One region of the Desemzia sp. FAM 23989 genome, then DNA from elsewhere that is predicted to be linked to it. Evidence: riboswitches for the same ligand, from Rfam matches in the RefSeq annotation. Region 1 holds a riboswitch; each other region holds the start of a gene.

Region 1 (4,245 bases):
GTGATCTCGTATATTTTGAGTGCGTTTTACTTTAGAGAATTCTATATTTGTTATATGATAATCATGTAAACACTTATAGGAATACAGGAAAAACAAGAAGTGAGAGGAGCACGAATAGTATGAAATTAACAAAATTGATGGACATGGGAACCGATTATGCTCAAGATGCATACGATACAGCGAAAGACTATTTACCTTCCACACACCATATGCACCATATGGCTAAACCAAGTATGAAGACCAAAGCCAAACTTGCTAAAGGGGTTACTAAGGCGATGCCTGCCAAGGTAAAACATATGGAAGTGGCTAAAATGATTGCTCTGCCTTTAGCAGGTGCACTAGTTGCCTTGTTATTTGCGCCTAAGTCTGGGAAAGAATTACGTTCGGATATTAAGGATAAATTTACCGACGTTAAAGATACTGGAATGGAAAAAGGGCAAGAATGGAAAGAAGTAGGAGTAGAAAAAGCACAGGAATGGAAAGAGGTCGGCGAAGAGAAAGCTCAGGACTTAAAAGAAAAATATTCTGACGAAATGGAAGCTCCGCATGGAAACGTTCATGGGACATCAGCAGAACCTAATGAAGATCAAACGATTCCTGCAGATAAGTTGGATGAAACTCTCAACGATTTAGATTATGATTCTGAAAAAGATCTATTAGATGAGAACCAATAAAAATAAACAAAAAGATGGAGTCAAGAAAAATTCTTGACTCCATCTTTTTGTTTATTTTACTTTAATCACGATTTTTCCTCTTGTATGACCTGTTTCACTTTGTTCATGTGCTTTACGTACCCCTTCTTCTGTAAAAGGGTAAGTTTGACTGACTATGGCTTTGATTTTTCCACTGGTAAGTAAATCAGCTAAGGTTTGCAGGCGTTCGCTTGTGGGGGTCATACTGAAAATAATTCCTATCATCCCTAATTTTTTTAATGTAGTTTCATCCGGTTCTTGTACTAAGGAAACTAAGCGCCCGCCTTTTTTTAGAACAGTGAAACTTTTTTCTTGAGTTTTGCCTCCTAAAGGGTCTAGTACGAGATCGACATCACTGACTGCTTTTTCAAAATCCTCTTTGTTGTAATCAATGAAATAGTCCACGCCTAGAGAAGTAAGGAATGCTTTGTTTTTCTCACTGGCTGTCGAAATAACGTAAGCTTTGTAATGTTTAGCAATTTGTATAGCCAATGAGCCTACTCCGCCAGCCCCTGCGTGAATCAAGACTTTTTCATTATCCCTTAATTGTCCTTTATCTATTAAAGCTTCCCAAGCGGTTTGTCCAGCTAATGGAATTGCAGCTGCTTCCACAAAAGAGAGTTTATCAGGGATTTTAATCGTTACTTCGGCGCGAGATCGGGCATATTCAGCGTAAGTTTTGGATGCATTAGCAAATACACGATCACCTGGCTTTACATTCGTGACATTTGTACCAATTTCACTTACGATACCAGCGACATCACCACCAAGCACCATAGGAAGTTTGCCGCCCATTTTACCGGAACGTCTTTTGCAATCAACGGGGTTAATGGAGAAAGCATGAACTTCAATTAATACCTGATCATCTTTGATAGAAGGCTTCTCCATTTCCATCTCTCTTAATTGATCAGCTGACCCAAATTCTTTAATCGCGATAGTTTTCATAAAAAGGTACTCCTCTCTCTGATTGGTTCTCTAGTTATGATTACTTTAACACTGCTATCTTAAGACCACAAATAATGAGGCTTTTATACTTTAAAAGAGAACGATAAGCGGTGTATTAAAGACAGTAAAGTGATTGATTAAATTTATTATCTATAGTAAACTTATAAGTAATTAAATGTTTTGCAGGGGGACATAATCGTGTTGAGAAGGTTAAAACCTGACCCTTTGAACCTGTTAGTTAACACTAACGTAGGGAGCACAATCGTACATATGTATTCTAACGACTATATTCGTACTGAGCTCTCCAATTTTATTTGGGGAGCTTTTTCTTTTGTAAAACGCTTAATTGCGGGGGGACACAGTCGTGTTGAGAAGGTAAAACCTGACCCTTTGAACCTGTTAGTTCATACTGACGTAGGGAGCAAATAGTGAGTTTCTTATACACTTTTTTGGCTTCTGCATATTTGTAGAGCCTTTTTTTGTGCTCACGTTCTATAAAGGAGGATTGAGATCAGCCTATTTGAATAAGCTAGAGAAACCAAGGAAAGGGTGTAATAAATGTTATCAAGAGTCAAACAAACAGCTCCTTTAGTCCATTGTATCACTAATTATGTGGTGGCAAATTTTATGGCTAATGGATTACTTGCTATCGGAGCTTCTCCTATTATGGCGGATGAAGTGAATGAGGTTGCTGATGTCGTGACAGCTGCTCAAGGAGTATTGATCAATATCGGTACCGTAAATGACCGCACTATCCAAACGATGTTGGTAGCTGGAAAAAAAGCAAATGAGTTAGGAGTTCCTGTTGTACTGGATCCTGTAGGAATCGGTATTTCAAGCTATCGAAAACAAGTGGTGCAACAACTTTTAAAAAGAATGCAGGTTGATTTGATCCGCTGCAATGCAGGAGAACTAGCCGCAATTGCAGGTAAAGAATGGCATCAAAAAGGAGTGGACAGCGGCATAGGGGCGATGCCTGTTTCCAAAGTAGCGCGAGAAATTGCCTTGAAGTATCGCTGTCAAGTCATCGTCACAGGAGAAACCGATTATTTAACGGATGGTCAAGAAGAGCGATACGTGTCTGGAGGCAACGAAATTGCTACACGTATTACAGGTATGGGGTGTTTATTAAGCGCTGTTTGTACAGCTTCGCTTGCGAGTGGAAAAGAAGCCTCATTCAATCAATTAGCTACCACTCTACAAGCGTATAAACAAGCTGCTGAACAGAGTGGAAATGAAGTGGGGACATTCGCTGTACAATTTATGAATGCTCTGCAAAAGATAGCGGAGGCAGGACAATGATTGCATTAACGATTGCAGGATCAGATTCAGGCGGGGGAGCTGGGATTCAAGCAGATCTAAAAACATTTCAAGAGTTAGGGGTATTTGGGACCACAGCCATTACAGCATTAACAGATCAAAATACACTGGGTGTACATGATATTTATGAAGTACCGCCATATTTTGTGCAACAACAGATCCAAACTGTACTAGATGATTTTTCAGTAAAAGCTATCAAAACGGGGATGTTGTTTTCAGTTGAAATAATTGATGGGGTAGCTGAAATCCTAAAAAAACAAAATATACCGCTTATCGTTGATCCGGTGATGATTGCAAAAGGCGGAGCAAAGCTATTGCAAGAATCAGCAGCAAAAACTTTAATAGAAAAGCTGTTTCCCTATACCACCATTTGCACCCCAAACATCCCAGAAGCAGAAGTGCTGACAGGTATTCGTATTAAAAATACGAAAGATATAGAAAAAGCAGCACAACAACTGTTGCGAATGGGTATTCAATGTGTTGTCATCAAAGGTGGACATTTAGAAGAAGAACAGGCAATTGATAGAGTATACACTTGCGAGCAGTCTTTTCAATTGACCACCAATCGTGTGAAAACAAAAGATACACATGGGACAGGCTGTACATTTTCTGCTGCTTTAACAGCCAATATAGCGAAAGGACTATCCATGCAAGAAGCGATCGTTGAAGCGAAAAAATTTATTCAACTAGCTGTTTCTACACCGCTTTATATTGGTCACGGTCATGGGCCGACGAACCACTTTGCTTACAAATGCAACCAAGGAATATGTGAGGTAGAAGTAAATGGATAGAAGTATTTTAACTATTTATTTTGTCATGGGTACAGTGAATTGCAAAAAAGACCCATTGAAAACACTCGAAGAAGCTTTGCAGGCAGGGATAACCTGTTTTCAGTTACGCGAGAAAGGAAAAGGAGCGTTGACTGGTTCAGCCTATGTAGATTTTGCCAAAGCATGTCAAAGATTGTGTGCAATGTACCAAGTACCTTTTATTGTCAATGACGATGTTGAGCTTGCTATACAATTAAATGCTGATGGTATACACGTGGGACAAGATGATTTAGCCTTGACAGCCTTTCGGAAGAGAGTAAAAGGAAACCTTGTAGGTGTTTCAGTCCATAATGTTGAAGAAATGGAACAGGCTATAGTTAATGGAGCAGATTACGTTGGAATTGGCCCAATCTATCCAACACAGTCTAAAAAAGATGCTGCCTCCCCAGTAGGATTGAACTGCATACGTACGATACGAAAACAGTTTGGTACTTTTCCAATAGTAGGTATTGGTGGTA
Region 2 (4,245 bases), on a different contig from region 1:
AATCCACCGTTTTTCTTCATTTCTTTGGTATAATGATTAAGATGATTTTTTATGAGAAGAGTAAGGTAAATAGAGTCAACTCGTAAAAGAAAAAGTATGCCGAAAAGAATACATAGGCTTACAGCAGAAAAGCCTGTGTATTTCTTTTTGTGTATTGCAGTAAATAGTTACACGGGGTGGTTTGTTGTAAGAGAGTAAGGAAAAGTATTTGTTATTAAGAAAATTATTTAGTTAAAAAAAGAAAAGAGGACATAGAATTGAACGAAAAAATATACGATAAGAACAGCATCAAAAAAATCAAAGGGTTAATGATTGGTCTTTTAGTCATTATCTTATTGGTAGGTGGATTTTTAGTGTTTTTTGAAAAAATCGAAAATGGTTATGTAGGGGTTCGTTATTCAATGAACGGCGGAGTGAGAGATCAAACGCTAAGCCAAGGGGTTAAATTTGTCGGATTGGATAAAGTAACTCAGTATCCTATTCGCTTACAGACGGTTAAAGCAGAGAAGTTGAATTTGGCTACGGAAGATGGAAAAGCTACCCATGTATCGATTACATATGCTTACAAAGTCGATTCGAAAAAAGTTTCCGATGTGTTTAAAGAATTTGGGAGCATCAGCGTAGAAGATATTGAAGCTAACTGGTTGAAGGCACAATTGCTGAAATCATCGCGTAGTGTCGTTGCTAGATATAGCTTGTTGGATGTAACGGGATCAAAATCAACAGAAGTTCAGCAATCGATTTTAGAAGATTTCACTAAAGCAGTTGAACCTAAAGGATTCTTGGTAGAAGACGTTGCTTTTGGAGTTCCAGATGTTGATGCGGAAACGCAAAAATCCATTGATGAGATCATCAAAGCGGGTCAAGAAAAAGAAAAAGCTCTCTTGGAAGCCGATACAGCCAAAACAAAAGCAGACAGTTTAGCTTACCAAAAAGTAAAAGCAGCAGAAGCAGAGGCGGAAGCCAATAAAAAATTATCTGAATCCATTTCTGAAGAATTGATCAAGTTAAAAGAAGTAGAAGCACGTTTAGAACATGGTTGGGTTGAAGTACAAACGGGTCAGGCAATTGTTGATACTAACGAGTAGGTGATAAAAATGATTTTCTTCTTAGGTAAACTTATTTTTGCAGCGATAGTGGTCATTTTAATAGGAAACTTATTGTCTTTGCTGTTTAAAAAAGATCCTAAACAGGAAGATGATGATTTGAATTTTTAAGGACTTGTTGCAAAAAGGGAAAAGGGATTCTTGTTTCACAACACAAGCTCTCTTTTTTTCCTTTCTTTTTTCTGCCACAGCTTTTATTACTTTATATTTCTTATCTTCATTCATCGTTAGTATTATCCTTTTCATGATTTTATTTTATCATTTTGGGACATTTTATGCTTCGACCTACTTAGGACATTATCACGTTCGAACGATAAATTCTAAAATAATAAAAATGTTTAGCTTGCCATCGATTTTCTTTTCAAGTATACTGAATTAACAAAATTAAATAGTTATTTAATCCGGAGAGCCTTTTAAAGGAGGCTGAGAGTGCTAGAAGCAGATTCGTGAACCTGATCAACTTTATTGTTGCGTAGGAAGATTATAATTTTTACTATACTCTTTTTCTGGATTATTAACTGGAAAAGGAGTTTTTATTTTGTCAAAAAAAGAATATGTCTCATACGGCAGTTGCGCAGTAGGTGTTCCTGGTTCAAAAGAAGGAATTGCGGGAATTAGATTCAACTTAGCCCCGATGTCTGATAACTTTGTCGACATTATCCTCTCTTCACTTGAAAATGTAGACACTTCTATGGTGTGGAGTGAAACTGATCCCACTTCAACGGTTTACCGTGGTAGAGAATCGGCTGTATTTGACGGCGTTCGAGCGGTATTTTCTCAAGCATATCATGATGATGTACATATGAGTCTTCATATGACTATCTCGAAAGGTTGCCCGGGAGATCACGATGCAGACTACACACTTGATTATGATGATAGACGTATCAATGACCGCAACAGCCGCAAAAGATCCTTCCCAGTTGTTGGTAAATTTTCGCTGTATCCAATGGGCACTGATAACTATATGTCACTTATTGAAGAAGTGGTTAACAATGGGATTGACCGAGGTGTTTATGCTGGAAGTGGCCATTACACGACTTACTTAAAAGGTGAAGTACATGATGTCTTTGATTATTTAGAATATGTCGCAGAAAGAACAGGCAAAGATGTTAGCCATTATATTATAGAAGCCTCTTTACTCTGTAACTTACCTGAGGGGGAATCATTATGAATAAAGAGCCATTGAAATTAAGAGACTTTATTTTTATGGGATTAATCTCTGTCGCATTTGGAATTGTTTATTTAATTGCATTGTATTTAGGAGCTGCTCTAACAACTGCTCTCACTCCAGCAGGTATTGGTATTTTAGGATATGAACCTTTTTACGGGATATGGTTTATGGCACCTGTTGTTGCTCTTTACGTTCTTAGACGGCCAAGCGTGGGTATTATTACTGAAATATTTGCTGCTGTTATAGAAGTTGTTTTGGGAAATGTTTTTGGTCCCATTGTTATAGTCAGTGCCTTTATTCAAGGTTTAGGTGTTGAATTGCCTTATATGTTTACGAAATACCGTCGCTATAATATGAGAAATTCAATGGTAGGTGCCGTTTTGGCTACCATTTTCAGTTTTATCTGGACTGCATTCAGAAACGATTATGCTTCACTTGAAATTTCTATCGTTATCGCTATCTTTGTTATTCGTTTAGTAAGTTCACTTATTTTTACTGGGTTTATTGCGCATAAAATTTGTATTGCTTTGGACAATACGGGGCTATTGAAATCTTATGGTGTCAGTCATGAAAAAGGGAAATAATCATGGACTTGTTGTTGAGCAATTAGAATTCAATCTAGAAGATAGCGTACACTTTTTGGATATAAGTTTTTCAATCAATCCTGGAGAAATTGTGCTTCTAGCGGGTGCAAGCGGATCAGGAAAAAGTACACTAGCAGGTGTTCTAACAGGATATTATCCTGAAAGTGGCGGCACATTAAAATCCGGCACAATTTCTGTTTCTGGACAAGACCTATTATCTATGGACAATCAGGAATCTATGAGGTATATATCTGCATCATTTCAGAATGCCCGACTAGCATTTGCTATGGAAAATCTCTATCAAGAATTAATTTTTTGCTTAGAGAACAAAGGTTTTGATCCTTCATTAATGGATGAAATGGTTAAAGAACACGCAAAGAAAACAGGTGTTACCGAATTGCTTGAACGTTCTTTTGATGCCATGTCTGGTGGAGAATTACAGCGATCAAACTTTTCATGTTTGGAAATCATTGATCCACTCGTCTATATATTAGATGAACCATTTTCTAACTTGGATGATCAAAAAGCAAACGAACTTCAAGAAACAATTTTAGAACTAAAAAAACAAAATAAAATCATTCTAGTCATCGATCACCGTCTTGATAGGTGGCAATTCGTTGACCGAATGATGGTATTAAGTCGAGTGGGGCAACTTCTAGAGACAAATATCTCACTTAATCCACTTTCTACTAACGATCAACTCCTACTTGAACAAGAAGGGTTATTATCAGAACTAGAAAAACCTCTGCAACGAGCAGAAGTATCAAATAACTTGGAGCCTATTTTTCAAATCGAAAATATAACGATTAAACTAGGAGAATATAAAACAAAGTGGCTGAAAAAAATGTGGCATCCTTACCGCATTTTAGTAAAAAACTGCAACATGAAGATTTATCCAGGAGAATTAATTGCATTACAAGGAAAAAGTGGATCCGGTAAATCAACTATTTTTCAGACGATTCTGGGGGAATATCCTTTTGACGGGACTATGCATATGAAAGATTTAAAGTTTGATTCTAAGAATAGGAAAGATTGGCTTTCTCAAATTGGAGTTGTTTTTCAAGATCCTTCTCTTCAATTTTTAACAACTTCATGTTTTGACGAATTGAATATTGGAGTGCAAGCTGTTTATCCTGAAAAGACTGAAGAAGAAACTACAAAATTAATCACTAATCTCTTGAAGCGACATAACTTAGAAGATCAAGCTTCTACTTCACCATGGCTTTTAAGTCAGGGTCAACAACGCCGATTAGCAGTACTTTGTATGTTAATTAAAGGACAGAGACTGCTACTAGTTGATGAACCAACCTACGGTCAAGATAAACAAAATGCACTCGAAATTATGAATAATTTAAATGAACTCAGGCAAAATGGAACGTCCATC
Region 3 (4,245 bases), on a different contig from region 1:
ACTTGAAACAGGAAGCACCGGCGAACCGATCCAAACCTTACAACGTATGGCAAAAGGCAAGCATCCGCAAGTGAATATCAAAGAAGGCGATCTAGTTTATATCGTGACTAGCCCTTCAAATGAAATGGAAGTTACAGTAGCCACTACTGAAAATATGGTTTACCGTGCTGGTGGAGAAGTAAAACAAATCACCGATAATCTGAAAGCTTCTGGACATGCTACACCGAACGATCTGAAGTTGATGATCAACTTGATCCAACCGAAGTACTTCATTCCTGTAACTGGAGAGTACCGTATGTTGGCAGCTCATGCTGACTTAGCTCATGAAGTAGGGATCTCATATAAAAATATCATTATTCCTGGCAAAGGGGATATCATGGAATATTCTCACAACCGCTTGACGATGTCTGGCCAAGTAGAATCTGGGAATACTATGGTAGACGGTATTGGAATCGGGGATATCGGAAATATTGTCTTGCGTGACCGTAAGCTATTGTCTCAAGATGGGATTCTGATCGCTGTGGTGACAATTAATCGTAAAACAAAAGAAATTACGTCTGGTCCACAAGTCATGACTCGTGGTTTTGTATACGTCAAAGAAAATACGCAATTGATTGAACAAAGCAGCGAAATGGTCCAAAAAGTCGTTGAAGAGAACTTACAGCAAAATGAATTTGAATGGGGAGCTTTGAAGCAAGACATCAGAGACTCATTAAGCAAATTCTTGTTCGATAAGACACGCAGAAGACCGGTTATCTTACCGATCATTATGGAAGTCAGCAATTCAAAACGCAGAAGATAAATTAAGGCATAGGCTAGGACATTTGTCCTAGCCTTATTTAAAACCCTTAATGGGTCGTTCAAAAAGTTTAGAGAGGACAAAATATGAAAACAGACCTTCAAAAAGAGATTTTAAAGCAGACAGAACAGTTTGTCTTTCAGTTATTGAAGAAAGACGCTTCCGGACATGATTGGTGGCATATTCATCGTGTACGTAATCTAGCCTTGCAAATGGCAGCTGAAGAACCCGGGGAAGTAGATGCTTTTATTTGTGAGATGGCTGCATTGCTGCATGATGTCCCAGATGAAAAATTAAATGAGACACCTGAAGCAGGAGAAAAAAAATTAACCGATTGGTTGAATCAGCTATCTTTAACCCACGCCGAAAAAGAGTCTCTTTTATTTATTGTGCTGAACTTGTCCTATAAAGGTGGAACCAATAAAATAGAGATGACTTCTATAGAGGGAAAACTCGTGCAAGATGCAGATCGGTTAGATGCCATTGGAGCAATCGGTATTGCCAGAACAATGGCTTATTCGGGTTCCCGTGGTCGGTTGATTCATGATCCTTCTAAAATGCCGAGAGAAGGGGTATCTTACGAAGAGTATCGATCTGGAGAAGATACAGCGATCATGCATTTTTATGAAAAATTATTAAAGTTGAAAGACACGATGAATACTCAAACAGGAAGATCTTTTGCTGAAAACAGACACCAGTTTATGGAACAGTTTTTGCAAGAATTTTATTTGGAGTGGGATGGGTTGAAGTAATCAGAGTATTGCAAATCAGAGAAATTAAGAACGTTTCAAGAGACATTTATTAGTCCTGTCTGTTATTCTTATACTGAAAAAGAATAATGAAAAAGGCAAGGTGAAGGGCTATGGAAAAGATAATTCTAAGAGAAGCGGTTATAGAAGATGCTCCAAAATTAGAAAATTATGCCATTGATTCAAATTCTTATATTGTTAAGCCAATGGATGCTTTAACCGAGAGTATGCATGAAACTGAAAAACACCCGATTTTGATTTTAAAGGGGCAGGAATTGATTGGTTTTTTTATCCTTCAACTTGGAGTAGGGGTGTCCACTTTTACAGACAATCCAAAAGCAATTCTATTTAGAGCACATTCGATTGATTTGAATTATCAAGGAGAAGGATATGCTAAAAAGTCTTTAGAACTGCTGCCCGACTATGTGCGCTATCATTATCCCATGATCAACGAAATTGTGTTGTCTGTCTCTATAGACAATATCAGCAGTCAAATGCTGTATATTCAATCAGGTTTTTCAAATACTCAACAACGGATCAACATAGGGGACAGTATAGAATTTGTATTAGCTAAAAAGTTAGACTAATCAAATCGTTTCAACCCGGAGAGCAGTATTGACAAGGGTTGAAATATTCGGTATAGTGAATAGGTAAAAACTGAATGAACGTCCATCACAAAGGGGTGCTTTTTTAAGCTGAGATTGAATCGATGATTCTGACCCTTCGAACCTGTTCGTTAGCACGAGCGTAGGAATTGTGACAGAGCACAAAAGTATGTAGTCTAATTACTCAAGTGATCTCCTCCTTTGTTGTTTGGCATTGTTCAAATTATAAAGGAGGTTTTTTTATGCGCAACAAAAAGTTTGGTGTGTGGATAGAAGGGACGATTATAGCTGCTTTAGCCATTGTATTATCGCTTATCCCAACAAATATCGGTCCGTCTTTTACAGTTTCATTAGGGATGGTGCCTCTCACGCTTTATGCGTTTAGGAGAGGTTTTGTTCCAGCAGTTTATGCTGGTTTTTTATGGGGGATCTTGCATTTTGTAATTGGTAATGCCTATATTCTAAGTCCTTTACAAGGATTTATTGAATATTTTATTGCCTTTGCCTTTGCAGGTTTCGGAGGATTATTTGCTGCTAAAATCCATTCGCTCAGTCAAACCGATCAGACGGTTAAATTGAATCTGTATATTGTTCTGGGAACATTTTCCGGTACGATGGCACGGTTCTTCTGGCATTTTGTAGCAGGTTATTATTTCTGGGGCAGCTACGCACCAGAAGGGATGAGTGCTTTATTGTATTCTTTCGTGACACAGATTTTGAGTGGAGTAATCACAGCGGTCGTAGTCAGCATCTTACTGATAGCGATCAAAAAAACAGCCCCACAATTATTTTCATCCGCAACACTTTAATACAAGATCAAAGGACGGGATATTACTATCTCGTCTTTTTTTGAAGCTAAAAAGGGTTGTCGGTCAAAATTATGATTGACTTTTTTTTCGACTAGTACATACTAAATAAGTAATGTTATCCTTTTTAGGAGACTGCATCAACCAACCCATAAGGAAGTGAAGCACATATGACAAAAAATAAAAGTGAAAGAAAGAAATCCCAGTGGAGTACCGTGATTCTTGTAATGGGAGGTTCAGCAATTGTCGGTTTAACAATTGGCTTTGTTGCAGGAGTATTTTTGGAAACTGATGCAATTGAATTAAATTTAAGTCTGTTGTTTATTGGGTTCATAGCTTTTTTTATCAGTTATTTGATACATATTTTACTTCATGAAATGGGTCATTTGGTATTTGGGTTGATGACCGGCTATGCTTATGTTTCTTTCCGAATAGGTTCCTTGACATTTGTCAAAGAAGAAGGAAGTATCCAACAAAAACGAATGAACTTACCTGGTACAGGAGGGCAATGTTTGATGTCCCCTCCTGCATATAACGAGGGTGATTTTCCATTTGTGTTATATAATTTAGGCGGAGTTTTAGTGAATGCAGTGCTTTCTATCGCACTATTTGGGCTAATCTTTAACGGTGTATTTTTTTCACCTGTCTTGACGATAATTTGGAGTGCTTTTGCATTGGCAGGTTTGTTTACAGCAGCAACCAATGGAATTCCGATGAAAATGGGAGGCATACCAAATGATGGCTACAATTTGTATTTGTTGTTAAAAAATCAGAAAAATAAATACGCTTTTTACACCCAACTCAAAATAAATGCTTTGATGACACAAGGAAAACGAGTGAAAGATATTCCGCTAACAACTCTTCAATTAGAAGGAGAAAAAGACTATTCCAATCCTTTAAAAGTCGCCATGTATTTATTGGAATATAACTGGTATATAGATCAGTTGAAATTTGAAGAAGCGAGACTATGCTTAACAGCTTTTGATCCGTATATAGAAGAAATGTCAGTGTTATATAAGAATGAATTAACTTGTGAACGCTTGTTTTTAGAGTTGATTCAAGATGCTGACCCGTTCATAGTGAAGAAATTTTATACCAATGAATTACAGAAATACATTAAAATGACGACTTATTTGCCGAATAAGAAACGGTTAATGATGGCTTATGAAGCTTTCCATCAACGAAATTACTCTAAAGCTATAGAATATTATAATGAATTGCAGAAAACCGCAACTATGTACCCTGTAAAAGGCGAATCAGCTATGGAACGGATGCTGGGAGAGTGG

Evidence for each region. Region 1 has a riboswitch for thiamine pyrophosphate ahead of thiM (hydroxyethylthiazole kinase). Riboswitches for the same ligand answer to the same signal wherever they lie in the genome.
Region 2: another riboswitch for thiamine pyrophosphate. It lies ahead of ACEN36_RS10635 (YkoF family thiamine/hydroxymethylpyrimidine-binding protein); the one in region 1 lies ahead of thiM (hydroxyethylthiazole kinase).
Region 3: another riboswitch for thiamine pyrophosphate. It lies ahead of thiT (energy-coupled thiamine transporter ThiT); the one in region 1 lies ahead of thiM (hydroxyethylthiazole kinase).

Annotation. Positions count from the first base shown of each region.
Region 1 is NZ_JBGQQT010000002.1:920-5,164, forward strand. Features, by position in the region: gene ACEN36_RS01545 (YtxH domain-containing protein) at 120-674, shown strand; gene ACEN36_RS01550 (NADP-dependent oxidoreductase) at 726-1,637, opposite strand; TPP riboswitch at 1,812-1,910, shown strand; TPP riboswitch at 1,978-2,075, shown strand; gene thiM (hydroxyethylthiazole kinase) at 2,196-2,939, shown strand; gene thiD (bifunctional hydroxymethylpyrimidine kinase/phosphomethylpyrimidine kinase) at 2,936-3,748, shown strand; gene thiE (thiamine phosphate synthase) at 3,741-4,245, shown strand, end outside.
Region 2 is NZ_JBGQQT010000020.1:29,965-34,209, reverse strand. Features, by position in the region: gene ACEN36_RS10650 (SPFH domain-containing protein) at 309-1,088, shown strand; gene ACEN36_RS10645 (hypothetical protein) at 1,158-1,331, opposite strand; TPP riboswitch at 1,499-1,602, shown strand; gene ACEN36_RS10640 (hypothetical protein) at 1,569-1,763, opposite strand; gene ACEN36_RS10635 (YkoF family thiamine/hydroxymethylpyrimidine-binding protein) at 1,741-2,277, shown strand; gene ACEN36_RS10630 (ECF transporter S component) at 2,274-2,861, shown strand; gene ACEN36_RS10625 (ABC transporter ATP-binding protein) at 2,845-4,245, shown strand, end outside.
Region 3 is NZ_JBGQQT010000001.1:283,012-287,256, forward strand. Features, by position in the region: gene ACEN36_RS01280 (ribonuclease J) at 1-802, shown strand, start outside; gene ACEN36_RS01285 (HD domain-containing protein) at 886-1,551, shown strand; gene ACEN36_RS01290 (GNAT family N-acetyltransferase) at 1,662-2,135, shown strand; TPP riboswitch at 2,217-2,319, shown strand; gene thiT (energy-coupled thiamine transporter ThiT) at 2,396-2,962, shown strand; gene ACEN36_RS01300 (hypothetical protein) at 3,130-4,245, shown strand, end outside.